2 regions of the Streptomyces synnematoformans genome follow, and region 2 is predicted to be linked to the other one. Evidence: riboswitches for the same ligand, from Rfam matches in the RefSeq annotation. Region 2 holds a riboswitch; the other holds the start of a gene.

Region 1 (3,799 bases), on a different contig from region 2:
GGCAGCGGCGTGGGCCGGGTCACGGTGCGCTTCGAGGTGCCGGGCTCGAAGCCCGGGCGGGTGCGCACGTTCGCCGCCGACGACCCGGCGCTGGAGCCGGCGGACCCGCTGCCGCTGGTGCCCGGCGGCTGATCAGTCGTCCGGCCCGGCGACCTCGCCGAAGTGGCGCTCCCGGGGCTGCGGCTCCTGCCCCTGCCCGTGCGAGGGGGCCTTGGCCACGTCCGGCGGCAGCGCCAGCCCGTAGTGGTGGTAGAGCTGCAGCTCCTGCCCGGGGGAGAGGTGCCGGCCGACGCCGAAGCCCGGTGCGGCCTTGATCAGCTCCCGGTCGTAGGGCACCCGCAGCCCTTCGTCGGCCAGCTCGCTCGGCCCCAGCGGCACGAACGCGTCACGGTGGAACAGGCCCGTGCGCACCGCCGCCCACTGCGGGGTGCCGGTGGCGTCGTCGAGGTACACCTCGTCGACGGTCCCGAGCTTCTCGCCGTTGCTGTCGTACGCGCGCACGCCGATCAGGCTCCGGGGGTCGATGTCGGTCTGCACGGTGCCTCCCACGTCTCGTCACAGCTCCGCTGCCTCCACGTAACGGCACAACGCGCCCCGCGGCCACTCGGCGGGCGCCGCAGGGCGCGCCGGCGTACGCGCCCGCATCGGGCTGCGCGGGGGCGTGCGCTGGTACGCTGACCGTGGCTGCAGACCCCGTGCGGGAGAGTCCTCCGCCCGCCAGACGGAGGCGCCGAAGGAGCAACTCCTCCCCGGAATCTCTCAGGCCCCCGTACCGCACGGACGAGGTCACTCTGGAAAGCAGGGCGGGCCGCACGCGGCCCCTCCTCACCGACGGTGCAAGCCGGCGCCCCGAAGCGGGCCGGCGGTGAAGCTCTCAGGTCCGGATGACAGAGGGGGAGGCCGTACGGGTGCCCGGCACAGGGGCATCCGCGAAGGTCCGTGCGACCAGGAGGCCCCTTGTCCGAGACGAACGCCCACCGCATCCCGCTTTCCGCCCTGGAGCGCGGCGCCCCCTTCGAGCAGCGGCACATCGGCCCGGACGCGGGTGACCGGGCCAAGATGCTCGCCCAGGTCGGATACGGCTCGCTGGACGAGCTGACCGACGCCGCCGTACCCGGTCCGATCAAGGGCACCGGCGCCTTCTCGCTGCCGGCGGCCCGCTCCGAGGCCGAGGTGCTGGCCGAGCTGCGCGGGCTGGCCGCGCGCAACGAGGTGCTGACCTCCATGATCGGCCTGGGCTACCACGGCACCCACACGCCGCCCGTCATCCTGCGCAACGTCATGGAGAACCCCGCCTGGTACACGGCGTACACGCCGTACCAGCCGGAGATATCCCAGGGCCGGCTGGAGGCGCTCCTCAACTTCCAGACCGTCGTCGCCGACCTCACCGGGCTGCCCACCGCCGGCGCCTCCCTGCTCGACGAGGGCACCGCCGCCGCCGAGGCGATGGCGCTGTCCCGGCGCGTCGGCAAGGTCAGGGACGGCGTCTTCCTGGTCGACGCCGAGACACTGCCGCAGACCCTCGCGGTGCTGCGCACCCGCGCCGAGCCGGCCGGCGTCGAGGTCGTCGTCGCCGACCTCGCCGACGGCGTTCCCGCGGAGGTCGCGGAGCGCGGCGTGTTCGGCGTGCTGCTGCAGTATCCGGGCGCCTCCGGTGTCGTACGCGACCTCACGCCCGTCATCGAGCGGGCGCACGAGCTGGGCGCCGTCGTCACCGTCGCCGCCGACCTGCTCGCGCTCACCCTGCTGACCTCGCCCGGCGCGCTCGGCGCCGACATCGCGGTCGGCTCCAGCCAGCGCTTCGGCGTCCCGATGGGCTTCGGCGGGCCGCACGCCGGCTACATGTCCGTGCGCTCGACGTTCGCGCGCAGCCTGCCCGGGCGGCTGGTCGGCGTCTCCAGGGACGCGGACGGCGCGCAGGCGTACCGGCTGGCGCTGCAGACGCGCGAGCAGCACATCCGCCGCGAGAAGGCCACCAGCAACATCTGCACCGCGCAGGTGCTGCTCGCCGTGATGGCCTCGATGTACGCCGTCTACCACGGCCCCGAGGGACTGGCGGCCGTCGCCCGGCGCACCCACCGCTACGCCGCGGTCCTCGCCGCGGGCCTCAGGGCCGGCGGCGCCGACGTGGTGCACGACGCGTTCTTCGACACCGTCACCGTCCGCGTCCCCGGCCGGGCCGCCGAGGTCACCGCCCGCGCCCGCAACGCCGGCGTCAACCTCCGCCTCGCCGACGCCGACCACGTCGGCATCTCCTGCGACGAGACCACCGTCCGGGACCATCTGGCCGTCGTCTGGGACGCGTTCGGGATCGCCGGGCAGGACGTGGCGGCGCTGGACGTGGCGACCGCCGACGCGCTGCCCGCCGGGCTGCTGCGCGCCGACGAGTACCTGACCCACCCGGTCTTCCACCGGCACCGCTCCGAGACCGCCCTGCTGCGCTACCTGCGCACGCTCGCCGACCGGGACTACGCGCTGGACCGCGGCATGATCCCGCTCGGCTCCTGCACCATGAAGCTCAACGCGACCGCCGAGATGGAGGCCGTGACCTGGCCGGAGTTCGCCGGCCTGCACCCCTTCGCGCCCGCCGACCAGGCCGAGGGCTACCTGACCCTGATCCGCGAGCTGGAGGATGGCCTGGCCGCCGTCACCGGCTACGACAAGGTCTCCCTGCAGCCCAACGCAGGCTCCCAGGGCGAGCTGGCGGGCCTGTTGGCGGTACGGGCGTACCACCGCGCGAACGGCGACGAGCGCCGCACCGTCTGCCTCATCCCGTCCTCCGCGCACGGCACCAACGCCGCCTCCGCCGTGATGGCCGGCATGCGGGTCGTGGTCGTCAAGACCGCGGAGAACGGCGAGGTGGACGCGGCGGACCTGCGCGCGAAGATCGAGCAGCACGGCGACGAGCTGGCCGTGCTCATGGTCACCTACCCCTCCACGCACGGCGTGTTCGAGGAGCACATCACGGAGATCTGCGACGCCGTGCACGCCGCGGGCGGCCAGGTGTACGTGGACGGGGCCAACCTCAACGCGCTCGTCGGCCTCGCCGGGCCGGGGAAGTTCGGCGGCGACGTCTCGCACCTGAACCTGCACAAGACGTTCTGCATCCCGCACGGCGGCGGCGGCCCCGGCGTCGGCCCGGTCGCGGTCCGCGAGCACCTCGCGCCGTACCTGCCGAACCACCCGCTGCAGCCCGCCGCCGGGCCGGAGACGGGCGTCGGCCCGGTCTCCGCGGCGCCGTGGGGCTCGGCCGGCATCCTGCCCATCTCGTGGGCGTACATGAAGCTCATGGGCGAGGGCGGCCTGCGCCGCGCCAGCCAGGTCGCCGTGCTCGGCGCCAACTACCTGGCCAAGCGGCTGGAGCCGCACTACCCGGTGCTCTACACCGGCCCGGGCGGGCTCGTCGCGCACGAGTGCATCGTCGACGTACGGCCGCTGACCAAGGCGACCGGGATGTCCATCGACGACGTGGCCAAGCGCCTGATCGACTACGGCTTCCACGCCCCCACGATGTCGTTCCCGGTGGCGGGGACGCTGATGATCGAGCCGACCGAGAGCGAGGACCTGGCCGAACTCGACCGGTTCTGCGAGGCGATGATCGCGATCCGCCGCGAGATCGAGCGGGTCGCCACGGGGGAGTGGGACAAGGACGACAACCCGCTGGTCGGCGCGCCGCACACCGCGGCGCAGCTGGCGGGGGAGTGGCAGCACCCCTACGGGCGGGACGAGGCCGTCTTCCCGGCCGGGGTGAGCCCGGCGGACAAGTACTGGCCGCCGGTGCGCCGGATCGACGGCGCCT
Region 2 (14,789 bases):
CCGGGCGCAGCGCGGAGATCACGCCCGTGGTGACCCCGGAGATCAGCCACAGCACGGCGGCGCCGATGGCCAGCGAGGCGGTGACCGGCAGCCGGTCCAGCATCTCCGGCCAGACCTCCACGTGCTTGCGGAAGGAGTAGCCGAGGCAGGGCGCGTTGCACTGCGACGGGTCGGGGCCGAAGTTGAACTCCCGGCCGGCGAAGATGCCGCGGATGAAGTCCCAGTACTGGACGTAGACGGGATCGTCGAGGCCGAGGTTCTTCTTGACCGCCTCGATGGTCTTGGCGTCCGGGCTCTTGCCGATGTACTGCGCGGCGAGCTGGTCGGGAGTGCTGCCGGCCAGCCGCGGCAGGACGAAGAAGATGGCGTAGGTGATGGCGCTCACGACGAACAGCAGCATCACCGCGGCCAGCAGCCGCCGGATGAAATACGCGAACACGAGGGCGTGCCTTCCACGGTCCGGGCGGCGCGGGCGGTGCCGGTGAGGGCACCGCCCGCGCAGCCGGTGGGGGTGCTACTTCAGGCCGAGGTTCAGGTAGTCGTACTGACCGCTGAACGCCTGCGAGACCACCAGGTTGGTGACCTCGTCCGAGCGCTGGTGCAGGACCTTGAAGTAGGAGAGGGGCACGATCGCCGCCGTCTCCAGCATCTTCTTGTCCACCTCGGCGTACGCCTTGGCACGCGCCGCGGCGTCGGGGTCCGCGATCGACTCGTCGAGCAGCTTGTTGATCTCCGGGTCGTCCAGGTACGAGATGTTCGTGTTGCCGGACTCGCCGAGGGCGCCGCCGTTGGCGATCTGCTGCAGGAAGCCGTAGCCGCTGGGCCAGTCGGCGCCCCACTGCATCATGTACAGACCCGCGTTGTTGTCCTGGCCCCACTTCCGGGAGCCCGCGAAGTCGGTGAAGTACTTGCCGCCGGGGAACTTCTGGATCTGGGCGTTGATGCCCACCTTCTTCAGGGCCGCCTGGATCGCGGTGGCGTTGTCGATCTCGTCCTGCCGCTCGGTGCGCGCGGTCAGCACGGTGTCGAACCCGTTGGGCTTGCCGCACTCCTTCAGCGCGGCCTTGGCCTTCTCGACGTCGCCCTTGTTGCCCTCGGTGGCGTACGGGTCCTCGTAGGACTGGTGGCTCGGGACGTCCGGCGGCAGCGCGGTGGTGGCGATGTCGCCCTTGGGCTCACCGCCGAGGGCGCGCATCGAGGAGTCCTTGTCGACGGCGAACTCCACGGCCTTGCGGCAGTTGACGTCGTCGAACGGCGCGACCGTCGTGTTGATCGCCATGTAGGTCAGCCGGCCGCCGGTCGGGTTGTCGAGCATGTTCGACTCGTCCCGCAGCATCTGGGACTGGGTCTGGGCGGTGACGCCGAGCGCGTCGAACATCACGTGGGTCTTGCCCGCCTCGATGTTCTTGTCGATGGTCTCGGGGTTGACCTTGAAGCGGACCTCGATCTTGTCCGGCAGCTGCTTGCGGATCTTGTCCGTCTTCGGGTCCCACTGGTCGTTGCGGACCAGGGTGGCGGACTTGTCCAGGTTGAAGCTCTCGAACTTGTACGAGCCGGAGGAGACGATGTTCTTCTGGTAGTCCGAGCCGTTGTCCTTGTCCCGCGGCACCGGCGCGGTCTGCGTCATCGCCACCAGGTAGTCGAACTCCTGGAACGGCTGCGCGAGGTTGAAGACGATCGTGTGGTCGTCCGGGGTCTGGATGGACGAGATGCCCTCTTCGCTCTTGTCCTTGTACGGACCCTGGTAGTCGTCCGGGTTCTTCAGGTACTGGGCGAAGTAGTTCGGGCCGAGGGAGAGCACGTCGCGGGCGTAGTTGCTCCGCTCGACGGCGTACTTGACGTCACCGGCCGTGATCTCGGTGCCGTCCTCGTACTTGACGCCCTTCTTGATCTTGTACGTCCAGGTCCGGCCGCCGTCGGACGCCTCCCCGGGGCCCTCGGCGAGGTCCGGCACCGGCTCCGCGGCCTCCGCGCCCGCGCCGGGGGCGTAGGTCATGAGGGAGCGCGCGTACAGCCGGCTGAAGTTCCACATGTAGCCGTAGTACGTGTTGCCCGGGTCCATCGAGTCCGGCGTGTCGGCGGACTCGTAGACGAGGGTCCCGCCCTTCTTGTCGGACGGGTTGAGGATCTTCTCGATCGCCGCGTTCGCGGGCGCGCCGCCGCCCTCGCCGCCCTCGTCGTCGTCGTTGCCACCGCCGCCGCAGGCGGCGGCGGTCAGCGCGACCGAGACGGCAACCGCGAGCATGGCGGCTGATTTCGACCTGAATTTCATGGTGAGGCGTTGCCCCCTGGTTCGGAGTGATGGGACGAGAGCGGGAACGGCGGGTGCCGCACCCAGGCTGCTTCTTGGGGTCATCGGTGTCATCGGCGGCCCTTGGGATCGAGTGCGTCCCTGAGCCCGTCGCCCAAGAGGTTGAAGGCCAGCACGGAGAGGAAGATCGCCACGCCCGGCACGACCATGAACATCGGGTCGACCTGGTAGTAGTCGATCGCGCTGCTCAGCATGCCGCCCCAGGAGGCCTGCGGCGGCTGGATGCCCACGCCGAGGAAGCTCAGCGCCGCCTCGAAGAGGATGTTGGTCGGGATCAGCAGCGTGGAGTAGACGAGAATCGGCCCCACCAGGTTCGGCAGCAGCTCCCGGAAGAGGATGAAGGGACCGCGGGCGCCCAGGCTCTTGGCCGCTTCGACGAACTCGCGCTCGCGCAGGCTGATCGTCTGGCCCCGGACGATGCGGCCGATATACGGCCAGCTGAAGAAGCCGATGACGAAGATCAGCACCCCGATGTGCAGCTCCAGCCCCTTCAGCCCGAACGCGCCGCCCTGCAGCGCGGCGGAGATGGAGATGGCGAAGAGCAGCACCGGGAAGGCCAGGAACGTGTCCATGGTCCGGCTGATGATCGTGTCGGCCCACTTGCCGTAGTAGCCGGCGATGACGCCGAGAACGGTGCCGATGACGACCGCGACCATGGTGGCGCCGAAGGCGACGAGCAGCGAGACCCAGGAGCCCTCCAGGATTCGGGTGGCTATGTCGCGGCCCAGCTTCGGCTCCACGCCCAGCGGGTGGTCCCAGCCCATGCCGCCGAACGAGCCGTACGGCGTGGCCAGCGAGGGGTCGACGAGGTCCTGGTTCAGCTTGTTGGGGTCGAGACCGAGGATCGCCTGGATCGGCCGGGAGAGCGCGGCGGTCAGGATGAGGAACACCACGACGATGCCGCCGGCCATGGCGACGCGGTCGCGCTTGAGCCGCATCCAGGCGATGCGGCCGAGTGAGCGGCCCTCGATCCGGCTCTTGTCCACGCCCTCAACGAGAGCTTCCGGCGCCGCCTCGGCAGTGCCGGCGGTCTCGATAGGTGCCGTCATGTTGTGGGGACCCCTCTCGAGCGGCGGCGTCCCGCCGTCGTCCGCCGCGGTAGCGGCTCATTCGCTTCGCTGGTGCAAGTCATGCCGTGGTGCCGTGGTGCCGTCGTGTTGTCGTGCGTGATCGTGAATCTCTGCCGTCGCACAGGGGAACGGCAGGCTCCTGCGGGGGGAGTCTTCAACGCGCCGGGGATCACTCGCCAGACCCCGAGGGGAATGGATGCGCAAACGTGATGCGATGCAGTGGATACCGTTATCCGGACATCCCACCGCCGCTGAGCGGATCTTCGCCACCCCCTAAAGGGGGGCATATCCAGGCATACAGGCCGGGTGTTCAGAACTGCGGAGCGGGCCCCGGCTGCCAGCCGGACTGCTGGGCGCCGCCCGCGGGGTGCGGCGGCGGGTACCCGTATCCGGCGGGCGGGGCGGCCGGGCCGCCGCCGTAGGCGCCGCGGTCGAAGAACGGCCGGGAGTTGGCCCGCATCCACATCGCCACCGGGTCGTGGTCGTCGGCCAGCGCCACCGTGGAGACGGCCAGGCCCGGGGGCACGGCGGCCACGGACTCCTGCATCATCGCCTGCGCCGCGGCGACGGACTGCGGGCCGGTGTCGTACAGGTCGATGCCGACGGCCAGGTACGGCTCGCCGAGGGCCGGCTGCACCCAGGCGCGGCAGAGCGTGCGGACGGCGGGCGTGCGGTGGGCGGTCTGGCCCAGCAGCGCGTAGAACTGCGCCACGTCCACGACCGGTTCGGAGATCCGCAGCGGCCCCGCGGGCAGCCGGTCGAGACCGGTGGCCACCCGGCGCAGGTCGAGCCAGGGGACCCCGACGCCGCCGCCGGCGGCGTGCGGGTCGAGCCAGAGGCCCCAGCGGTCGGGGTAGAGCGCGGCGGCGATCTCCGCGCCGGCGACGGGCTCGTGGGCGCCGGCCCAGCCGCTGGCGGACAGCTCGCGGTCGGAGCTGAAGCAGGGGGCGTAGGCGTGGCCCTCGACCTGCATGCTGCCGTACTGCGCGTCGGGCGAATCCGGGCGGCCCTGCCAGAGCAGCATCCACACCCGCCCGGCGGCCAGCGCGGCGAGCAGCGTCTCGTACGCGTCGTACCTGCCGGGAGCCACCTGGCGGACCAACTGGTCCACGCCCGCTCCCGGCGCACTCCCGCTCGCGCCCCCGTTCACCCTGGGCCCCAACCCTTCGTCTCGGCCGCCGCCGCCCCCGGGCATGCGAATACGCCCGGAAAGGTCATCAAACCAGCTTAGAGCCTCCCCGCGTCAGCCGACCCGGATGTAGAACGGCTCGACCTTGGCCCGCATCCAGGTGATCACCGGGTCCACGGCGGCGTCGAGGAAGACCAGCTGCACCTTCCACGGCACCGGCTGGACGCCCAGCGCCCGGCCCAGCGCCTCCGTCGTCGCCTGCCGGCTCTCGTCGTACGTGTCCAGCAGCTCCACCCCGACGTACAGCTGCACCGGGCCGCCCTCCACGCTCGCGAGCCCGCGGCGGGCGGTGCGCACCACCCCGACCCGCTCGAACTCCTCCCGCGCGGCGGCCAGGAAGTCCACCGGGTCGTCCTGCCAGTCCGGCGTGAACAGCCGCACCCGGCCGCCCCGCGCCTCCCCCGGCAGCCGCGGCGCCCCGCGGTCCCGGCACAGCTCCGCGACCGCCGCCGGGGGCAGCGGCACGCCGACCGTGCCGCCGGGGTTGACCGCGATGCCGACCTGCGGCGGCAGCCCGCGGGCGAACTCGCGGGCCGGCGCGACGGTGAACGACATGTGCGAGCCGGTCACCCGCAGGAACTCCTCCTGCGAGGAGAACACCGGCACGTACGGCGCGCCGCCGATGTCGGTCGTCGGCACGCTGAGCGACCCGCTGTCGGGGCCGCCGCCCGCGGGCAGCGGCACCCACAGGCTGCTGCGGCCCAGCACCTCCAGCAGCCGCGGGGCCGCCTGCGGGTTGCCGAGGGAGGCGGCCAGCACCTCCTCCAGCTCGTTGCCGGGGAAGCCACCCGTGGCGGGGGGCTGCGGGGACGGGTAGTCGAAGCTCATCGGGACCAGCCAACCGTCGGGGGACGAACGTCGGCACCCTAGCGGCTGCGGGCGTTCGCGGGCGAAGGCCGCGCCCGCACCCGGCGACGCCCCCGCGGCCGCTCAGCCGAAACTGATCCCCGGCGGCGCCCCCGCCGCCGCCCCGTCCAGCACCAGCACCGACGCGCACGCCGCCGCGAGACCACCGTCCCGGGCCGAGTCCAGCAGCCGCCGGTGCGCCCACCGGTGCCGGGCGAAGGCGTAGCGCGACACCGCCCGCCCGCGCGCCTCCTGCCGCGCCCGCGCCACCTCGGCCGGCACGTCCAGCACCACGACGTGCACCCCGCGCCCGTACCGCCGGGCCTGCCTGGTCAGCCACCACCGCACCCACGGCAGCGTGCCGCAGTCGTGCACGACGAGGCTGCCGCCGGCGCGGACCGCACGCCGCAGCCGGGCGTAGTGGTCGATGCGCACCAGCGGCCGGTACAGCTGGTACGGCAGCCGCGGCCCCAGCCGGCGGGCCCAGCGTTCGCGTACTGACTGCGAGTCGATCAGCAGCACCCCCGCGACCGGCCGCGTGCGCCGCATGAGCGTGCTCTTGCCGCTGCCCGGCAGCCCGGAGACCACGACGATGTCCCCCGCGGGATATCGCAGCCGCTCCCGGGAGGCCGCCTGCTCCACCGTCACGCCGCCTCCCACGCCCGTCCCGGGCCCCGCCCGCCGCTGCCCCGCCACCAGCCTGGCAACAGCGGCGGGGCACGACAAGAACGCGAGGGAGCAGACGGGGCGGAACAACGGAGGGGAGGTCGTCCGGTTCCGCGCTCCGCCCCGCGGCCGCCGGGCGCATGCAATGATGGGGCCGCCAACTCCATACCGGCCGTTCGAACCCGCGCGGGAGAGTCCCGGTGCCTCGCTGAGCAGGCGGTCGCACCGGGCGCCGAAGGAGCAAGTCCTCCCTTGAATCTCTCAGGCACCGTCACCGCACGGGCGAGGCAGATCTGAAAAGCGGGTGGCGCACTGGAGCACAGCCGTGCACCGGCGCCGCCCCACCCAAGGTGCAAGCCACGCTCCCGCGGGATCGTGGCGAACCTCTCAGGTTCCGATGACAGATGGGGAGGACACGACCACCCCTGTCCGGGAGCTGACGATGACCACTGAGAGCCCTGCACCGCGCCGCACCGCGCTCGACGCCACGCACCGCGCGCTCGGCGCCACCATGACCGACTTCGCCGGCTGGGACATGCCGCTGCGCTACGGCAGCGAGCGCGAGGAGCACGTCGCGGTACGCACCCGCGCCGGCCTCTTCGACCTCTCCCACATGGGCGAGATCTCCGTCACCGGCCCCGGGGCGGCCGCGCTGCTGGACTACGCCCTGGTGGGCCGGCTCTCCGCCGTGCGCCCCGGCCGCGCCCGGTACACGATGATGTGCCGCGAGGACGGCGGCATCCTCGACGACCTGATCGTCTACCGGCTCGCCGACGAGGAGTTCATGGTCGTCGCGAACGCCGCCAACGCCCAGGTCGTCCTGGACGCCCTCACCGAGCGGGCCGCCGGCTTCCCGGACGCGGCGGTACGGGACGACCGGGACGCGTACGCCCTGATCGCCGTGCAGGGCCCGAAGTCCCCGGCCGTCCTGGGCCGGGTCACCGACGCGGACCTGGCCGGGCTGAAGTACTACGCCGGCCTGCCCGGCACCGTCGCCGGCGCCGACGCGCTCATCGCCCGTACCGGCTACACCGGCGAGGACGGCTTCGAGCTGTTCGTCCGCCCCGCCGACGCGGCGGCCGTCTGGGCGGCGCTGACCGCCGCCGGCGCGGACGACGGGCTGGTGCCCTGCGGGCTCTCCTGCCGCGACACGCTGCGGCTGGAGGCCGGCATGCCGCTCTACGGACACGAGCTGACCACCGCGCTCACCCCCTTCGACGCCGGTCTCGGCCGGGTCGTCAAGCTCGACAAGCCCGGCGACTTCGTCGGCCGCACGGCGCTGGAGCGGGCCGCCGAGCGCGCCGCGGCCGAGCCGCCGCGGGTGCTGGTCGGTCTGGTCGCCGAGGGCCGGCGGGTGCCCCGGGCGGGGTACGCGGTGGTGGCCGGCGGCCGGCGGGTCGGCGAGGTCACCTCCGGCGCCCCCTCCCCCACCCTGGGCAGGCCGATCGCCATGGCGTACGTCGACGCCGCGCACGCCGAGCCGGGCCCGTCGGCGGCCACCGGCGTGGGCGTCGACATCCGCGGCAGCCACGAGCCGTACGAGGTCGTCGCCCTGCCGTTCTACCGCCGCCCCTGACCCTCACCCACCTCCCGATCCTGGAGAATCTCCTCATGAGCAACCCTGAGCACCTGCGCTACAGCAAGGAACACGAGTGGGTCGCGGCCGGCGACGACGGCGTCGCCACCGTCGGCATCACCGCCCACGCCGCGGACGCGCTCGGCGACGTCGTCTTCGTCCAGCTCCCGGAGGTCGGCGACGCGGTCACCGCGGGCGAGCCCTGCGGCGAGCTGGAGTCGACCAAGTCCGTCTCCGACCTCTACGCACCGGTGACCGGGGAGGTCACCGCGGCCAACCAGGACGTCGTGGACGACCCGGCGCTGGTGAACTCCGGGCCGTACGAGGACGGCTGGCTGTTCAAGGTGCGGGTCGCGGCGGAGTCCGACGACCTGATGTCCGCCGACGAGTACACCGCGTTCACCGCGGGCTGAGCGCACCGCCGCACACGCGGCACCGAATACACCGAATACGCAGCACGGCTTGCGCAGCCCGACCGCCCCGCGTCCGTCCTTTCCCACGGAAGGTCCCATGTCCCTTCTGAACGGCTCGCTCCACGAGGTCGACCCCGAGGTCGCCGCCGCCGTGGACGCCGAGCTCACGCGCCAGCAGTCCACCCTCGAAATGATCGCCTCGGAGAACTTCGCCCCGGTCGCCGTCCTGGAGGCGCAGGGCTCGGTCCTCACCAACAAGTACGCCGAGGGCTACCCCGGCCGCCGCTACTATGGCGGCTGCGAGCACGTCGACGTCGCCGAGGAGCTGGCCCGCGAGCGCGTGAAGGCGCTCTTCGGCGCCGAGGCGGCGAACGTCCAGCCGCACTCGGGCGCGTCGGCGAACGCGGCGGCGATGTTCGCGGTGCTGAAGCCCGGCGACACCATCCTGGGCCTGGACCTGGCCCACGGCGGGCACCTGACCCACGGCATGAAGATCAACTTCTCCGGCAAGCTGTACGACGTCGCCGCCTACCACGTCGACGCCGGGACCGGCCTGGTCGACATGGACGAGGTCGAGCGGCTGGCCAAGGAGCGGCGGCCGAAACTGATCGTCGCCGGCTGGTCGGCGTACCCGCGGCAGCTGGACTTCGCCGGCTTCCGGCGGATCGCGGACGAGGTCGGCGCGCTGCTGCTGGTCGACATGGCGCACTTCGCCGGTCTTGTCGCCGCCGGGCTGCACCCCAACCCCGTCCCGTACGCGGACATCGTCACCACCACGACGCACAAGACGCTCGGCGGGCCGCGCGGCGGGGTCATCCTGTCCCGGCAGGACCTCGCGAAGAAGATCAACTCGGCGGTCTTCCCCGGCCAGCAGGGCGGGCCGCTGGAGCACGTGATCGCCGCCAAGGCGGTGTCGTTCAAGGTCGCGGCGTCGGAGGAGTTCCGGGAGCGGCAGCGGCGCACGCTGGACGGCGCCCGGATCCTGGCGGAGCGGCTGCTGCGCGACGATGCGCGCGCAGCCGGCGTCTCGGTGCTCTCCGGCGGTACGGACGTCCACCTGGTCCTGGTCGACCTGCGCCACTCCGAGCTGGACGGGCAGCAGGCCGAGGACCGGCTCCACGAGATCGGCATCACCGTCAACCGCAACGCCGTACCCGACGACCCCCGCCCGCCCATGGTCACCTCCGGCCTGCGCATCGGCTCCCCGGCGCTGGCCACCCGCGGCTTCACCGCCGCGGACTTCGAGGAGGTCGCCGACGTCATCGCCGAGGCCCTCAAGCCCGGCTTCGACGAGGCGAAGACCGCCGCCCTCGCCGCCCGGGTCACCGCCCTGGCGGAGAAGCACCCGCTGTACCCCGGCCTGTAGCCCGGACGCCGGGGCCCGCCGCCATCGCCGCCGCGGGCCCCGGCCCGGAGCGCACGTCCCCACGGAAGGACAAAGGAGTCCCGCGTGGCCATCTCCGTCTTCGACCTCTTCTCGATCGGCATCGGCCCGTCGAGTTCGCACACCGTCGGCCCGATGCGGGCGGCCCGGCTCTTCGCCCGCCGGCTGAAGAACGAGGGCCTGCTGGCCCACACCGCCGCCGTACGGGCCGAACTCTTCGGCTCCCTCGGCGCCACCGGCCACGGCCACGGCACCCCGAAGGCCGTGCTCCTCGGCCTGGAGGGCTACTCGCCGCGCACCGTCGACGTCGAGTGGGCCGACGACGAGGCGGAGCGCATCCGCACCGCCGGGCGGCTGCACCTGCTCGGCGCCGACATAGGGCCCGACCACGAGATCCCCTTCGACACCTCCGCCGACCTCGTCCTGCACCGCCGCCGCTCGCTGCCTTACCACGCGAACGGCATGACGCTGGCCGCGTACGACGCGGGCGGTGGGACGCTGCTCTCGAAGACGTACTACTCGGTGGGCGGCGGCTTCGTCGTGGACGAGGCGGCCGTCGGCCAGGACCGGATCAAGCTCGACGACACCGTGCTGAAGTACCCCTTCCGCACCGCCGACGAGATGCTGCGCCGCACCCGGGAGACGGGCCTGTCGCTGTCCTCGCTGATGCTGGAGAACGAGCGGGCCTGGCGCACGGAGGCGGAGATCCGCGCCGGGCTGCTGGAGATCCGGGACGTCATGCGCGACTGCGTGGCGCGCGGCACCGGCCGCGAGGGCATCCTCCCCGGCGGCCTCAAGGTCCGCCGCCGCGCCGCCGGCGAGGCCCGCCAGCTCCGCGCGGCGGGCGACCCGGCGGCGCACGCGATGGAGTGGGTCACGCTCTACGCCATGGCGGTCAACGAGGAGAACGCCGCCGGCGGCCGCGTCGTCACCGCCCCCACCAACGGCGCGGCGGGCATCATCCCCGCGGTCCTGCACTACGCGGCGGACTTCGTCCCCGGCGCCGACGACGACACCGCGGTCCGCTTCCTCCTCGCCGCGGGCGCGATCGGCATGCTCTTCAAGGAGAACGCCTCCATCTCCGGCGCCGAGGTCGGCTGCCAGGGCGAGGTCGGCTCCGCCTGCTCGATGGCCGCCGGCGGCCTCGCCGAGATCCTGGGCGGCACCCCGGAACAGGTGGAGAACGCCGCGGAGATCGGCATCGAGCACAACCTGGGCCTGACCTGCGACCCGATCGGCGGCCTGGTGCAGATCCCGTGCATCGAGCGCAACGGCATGGCGGCCGTCAAGGCGATCACCGCGGCCCGCATGGCGCTGCGCGGCGACGGGCAGCACTTCGTCTCGCTCGACAAGGCGATCAAGACGATGAAGGAGACCGGCGCGGACATGAAGGTCAAGTACAAGGAGACGGCCCGCGGCGGACTGGCGGTCAACGTCATCGAGTGCTGACGACTACCGCCTCGACCTGCGACCATGTGTCTTTCAGAGCTGTCGGAGCCTTTCCTGCCTGCACAGCGTTTTGTCCCTGGGAAGTCCTTGGGAAGTCCCTGGTTGGAAGCCCGCTGAGTTCACCGCGCTGCTGGCCGGGGCCGACGCGGAGGAGGACCTGGGGCCCCGGCTGGCGAGCCGTACGACCACGCCCTCGGACGCTCCCGGGGTGGACTGACGGTGCCGCCCCCTTGCGTTCGTGATCACACCAGGCCAGGCCGGTGACCTCGTCGCGGGCGACCCGCGCCGGTCTGCGGCACCGTGGGATCCGGGCGGTGCTCCCGCAGCCCTCGGACCAGGCCGGCAACCGCAAAAGGAGCGGGAGCATGCTACGGGTGTGGGCAGGTGACGTCCTCGGCCGGCAGTGTGCCGTCGCGCAGGTACGCCTGCACGGCCTCCTCGGCGCAGGGCACGGGGCGTAGCCCGTCCTCGCCGCGCCCGAAGACGCCGTGGGCGCGGATGTCGGCGGTCACCAGGCGGGAGCCGGTGAGCCTGCGGTGCAGTTCCACGGCGCTCTCGTGGAGCGTGTTGACGTCGCCGCCGGCCTGGAGCATCAGCGCCGGCGCGTCGTTGCCGATCTCCGTGCCCGGTTCCAGCGGCTCGGTGTTCCAGAACGTGCAGGGCGAGACGGCATTGGCGGCCGGGCCGAAGACCGGCTGGGTGGCGCGGCTGTTCTCCATGTCCCGCCAGTACGTCTCGGCGTCGTCAGGGAAGCCGCCGGCCGGCCATCCGCCGTCGGCGCACATGGTGAAGGCGGGGACCGCGAAGACGGAATCGAGGTCGGGGGAGTTGAGCAGTTCGAGCCACATACCGAACGCGCCGTCCGGTTCCACCTGCTCGCCCGCCGCCGCGTCAGTCAGCTCCCGCACAGCCTGAGCCAGCGCGGCGTCGTTGTCCTCGTGCTGGATGAACTGGCGCAAGATCAGGCGCAGCTGGAAAGCGTCGACCCGGTAGTCACCGGTGCGGAACGGCCGCCGTTCCGCCTGGGCGACCAGCCGTTCGACGGTGGCACGGACCTCGGCGCGGGTGGTGCCGAGCCCGTGTTCCCCATCCCGCTCGGCGGTCCACGCGGCCCACTGGTCCAGGGCCTGCTCGGTCGGCTCGCCCGACCGCTGGAACAGCTCGTACTGGGTGGCCGTGGGGTCGGTGGAGCTGTCGGGCACGATGCGGTCGGCGTGCCCGGGGAAGAGCTGGGTGTAGACGGCGCCCAGGTCGGCGCCGTACGACACGCCGTAATAGGACAGCGCCGGTTCGCCGAGCACGGCGCGGATCAGGTCCATGTCGCGGGCGACGTTTCGGCTGGAGGCGTGCGGCAACAGGGCCGCGTTAATCAGGTCGTATCCGGCGGCCGTGTCGCCCAGGGCGGTACCGACCCGGTGGGTGAAGCCGAGCCCGGCCCCGCCGGGGCCGCCCGTGTTGGACAGCAGGATGCCGTGCCCGCGGTCGGTATCCCTCGCCGCGACGCGGGAGATCGCGAGCTCGATGGTGCGGCCGTCCGGCTCGGCGTAGTCCAGCGGGACTGTCACCCTGGCGCACTCGGCCCCACCTCGTTGAGCTCGGCGTACGCCTCCGGGCAGCGGGCCTCCTGCGCCACTCCCGACCTCGAACCGCAAGCGCGACGCGGCGGGCGGTCAGCGGTCCGCCTCCTCCGGCGGCGGGCCGTGCGGGCCGTGCGGGTCGTCCGGGCCGTCCACCGGAGTGCCGTCCCGTGCGAGGCGGTCGGCGAGTTCGTCCCGGAACATCAGGCGGCGGTCGAGTGCGCCGGTGCGGTAGGCGGTGCGGCCGATGATCTGGCTGGTGATCGGGGCCGTGAACATCTGGAACACGGCGATGAGGAGCAGGACCGGCGCGTGGCGCAGCGGCATCTGCACCGCCGTCCCCAGCAGGATGAGCAGCAGGCCGAGGGTCTGGGCCTTCGCGGCCGGGTGCAGGCGGCTCGCGACGTCCGGGAAGCGGAGCAGGCCCACGGCGCCGAGCAGGCAGAAGGCCGCGCCGGCCGGCAGCACGGCGGCGGTGATCACGTCACGTACGGTGGTCATCGCATGCCCTCCCGCTTCTCGATCAGGTGGGCCGCCGTCACCGACCCGGTGAACGCCAGCAGGGCGAGGACGACGAGCACCGGGAGGGACGTGGTGTCCTTGCGCAGCAGCATCCCCGTGGCCGTCCCGGCGATGACCATCGTCACGAGGACGTCCAGCGCCAGGATGCGGTCGAGCGCGCGCGGGCCGTGCACCAGGCGCACCAGGGTGAGCAGGCCGGCCGCCGCCACCGTCGCCAGGACCGTGCCGTACAGGACGTTCATGGCCGCCCGCCTTCCGGATCGCGGCCGGTGATTCCTCCGCGGTGCCGCCGCCCGGCGCCGACCGCTCGCGTGACCCGGCGCTCCACGCCCTGCACCGCGTTCTTGCGGTGGACGAGGTCCTGCTCGTCGTCGACCGGGAGGGCGTGGACGTAGAGGCGCCGTCTGCCGCGGTCGATCTCCGCCACCAGGGTGCCGGGTGTCATGGTCGTGACCTCCGCCACGGCCGTGATCAGCAGGTCGCTGTCGACGCGCAGCGGGACCTCGACGATCGCCGCGGACGTCCGCCTGCCGTGCCGGACGACCTGCCAGGCGACAACGGCCCCGGACCTGACCAGGTCGGCCAGCAGGTGGACGAGAAGGCGCCCGATCCGCAAGGGCCGGGGCACGGCTCCCGGCAGCACCGGCGGCAGGGCGAAGCCGGCGACGATGACGGTGGCGACCAGCAGACCTCCGAGGAGCACCACCGGACTGGCGGATCCCCACAGCAGGACCCACAGCAGCCACAGCCAGGCGATCATCGGCACACGGCGCATGACCGAGCGGGCATGTCTCCGACGGGTCAACGGTCCTCCTCGTGCAGAACGACAGACCGGTACTGGCGCGGGTCGAGCAGGTCGTGCGCGGCGCGGTCGCCGAGCCGGGCGAGCGGGCCCGCGCAGGCGGCGACCGCGAGTCCGGTCGCGGTCATGGCGACCGCGGCGCCGATCATCAGCCTGCTCCCGGGCGGTCCGCCGCGGACGCGTGCCGAGGGCTGGGCCGCTTCGGCGGGGGACGGCGGCTCCGGTGGCGCCGACGCCTCGCCGCGGGCGGAGCGCGCGGGCTGCGCCATGAAGGCCGACGTCACCACCCGCGTCATCGCGTAGAGCGTCAGCAGGCTGGTGAGCAGGGCGGCCGCGGTGAGGGCGTACGCCGCCGGCCCGGCCTCGGCGACCCCGGCGCGCAGCAGGGCCAGTTTGGCGACGAAGCCGGAGAACGGCGGCACCCCGGCCAGGCTCAGGGCCGGGAGGGAGAACAGCACGACGAGCAGCGCGCCGGCCGGCGGACGCTCGGCCATGCGGTGCAGCGCCGCCGTCCCCGTACGCCGTACGACGAGGGCCGCGGCGAGGAACAGGGCCGCCTGGACGACGATGTGGTGCACGACGTACAGGACGGTTCCGGTCAGTCCGCGGGTGTCGAACAAGGCGAGTCCGAACAGCATGTAGCCGATGTGGCTGACGAGGGTGAAGGACAGCAGCCGGTTGAGGTCGTCCTGGGCGACGGCCCCGAGGATCCCCACGACCATGGCGGCGATCGCGACACACGCCAGCAGGGTCCACACACCGGTGCGCGGGAACAGCAGCGTCTGGGTGCGCAGCAGGGCGTACACGCCCACCTTGGTCAGCAGCGCGGCGAACACGGCGGTGATCGGCGCGGGGGCGGTGGGATAGCTGTCGGGCAGCCAGAAGTGCAGGGGCACGATCGCCGTCTTGATGCCCAGGACCGCCAGGAGCAGCAGGGCGAGCGCGCCGCGCATGCCGTCCGGCAGCTCCGCGAGCCGCGGGCCG

Evidence for each region. A riboswitch is a leader RNA that binds a small molecule or an ion and turns the genes downstream of it on or off. The one in region 2 is predicted to bind glycine.
Region 1: another riboswitch for glycine. It lies ahead of gcvP (aminomethyl-transferring glycine dehydrogenase); the one in region 2 lies ahead of gcvT (glycine cleavage system aminomethyltransferase GcvT).

Annotation. Positions count from the first base shown of each region.
Region 1 covers NZ_BAAAPF010000451.1:245-4,043, reverse strand. The annotation lists partial or broken gene ABD317_RS34160 (DNA polymerase IV) at 1-132, shown strand, start outside; gene ABD317_RS34155 (PRC-barrel domain-containing protein) at 133-549, opposite strand; glycine riboswitch at 689-785, shown strand; gene gcvP (aminomethyl-transferring glycine dehydrogenase) at 958-3,799, shown strand, end outside.
Region 2 covers NZ_BAAAPF010000054.1:7,176-21,964, reverse strand. The annotation lists gene ABD317_RS11950 (ABC transporter permease) at 1-439, opposite strand, end outside; gene ABD317_RS11945 (ABC transporter substrate-binding protein) at 515-2,245, opposite strand; gene ABD317_RS11940 (ABC transporter permease) at 2,362-3,360, opposite strand; gene ABD317_RS11935 (enhanced serine sensitivity protein SseB C-terminal domain-containing protein) at 3,692-4,492, opposite strand; gene ABD317_RS11930 (enhanced serine sensitivity protein SseB C-terminal domain-containing protein) at 4,625-5,398, opposite strand; gene ABD317_RS11925 (AAA family ATPase) at 5,501-6,064, opposite strand; glycine riboswitch at 6,260-6,369, shown strand; gene gcvT (glycine cleavage system aminomethyltransferase GcvT) at 6,525-7,658, shown strand; gene gcvH (glycine cleavage system protein GcvH) at 7,694-8,071, shown strand; gene ABD317_RS11910 (serine hydroxymethyltransferase) at 8,169-9,437, shown strand; gene ABD317_RS11905 (L-serine ammonia-lyase) at 9,522-10,904, shown strand; partial or broken gene ABD317_RS11900 (IS5 family transposase) at 11,031-11,172, shown strand; gene ABD317_RS11890 (alpha/beta hydrolase) at 11,273-12,469, opposite strand; gene mnhG (monovalent cation/H(+) antiporter subunit G) at 12,575-12,982, opposite strand; gene ABD317_RS11880 (monovalent cation/H+ antiporter complex subunit F) at 12,979-13,245, opposite strand; gene ABD317_RS11875 (Na+/H+ antiporter subunit E) at 13,242-13,808, opposite strand; gene ABD317_RS11870 (Na+/H+ antiporter subunit D) at 13,805-14,789, opposite strand, start outside.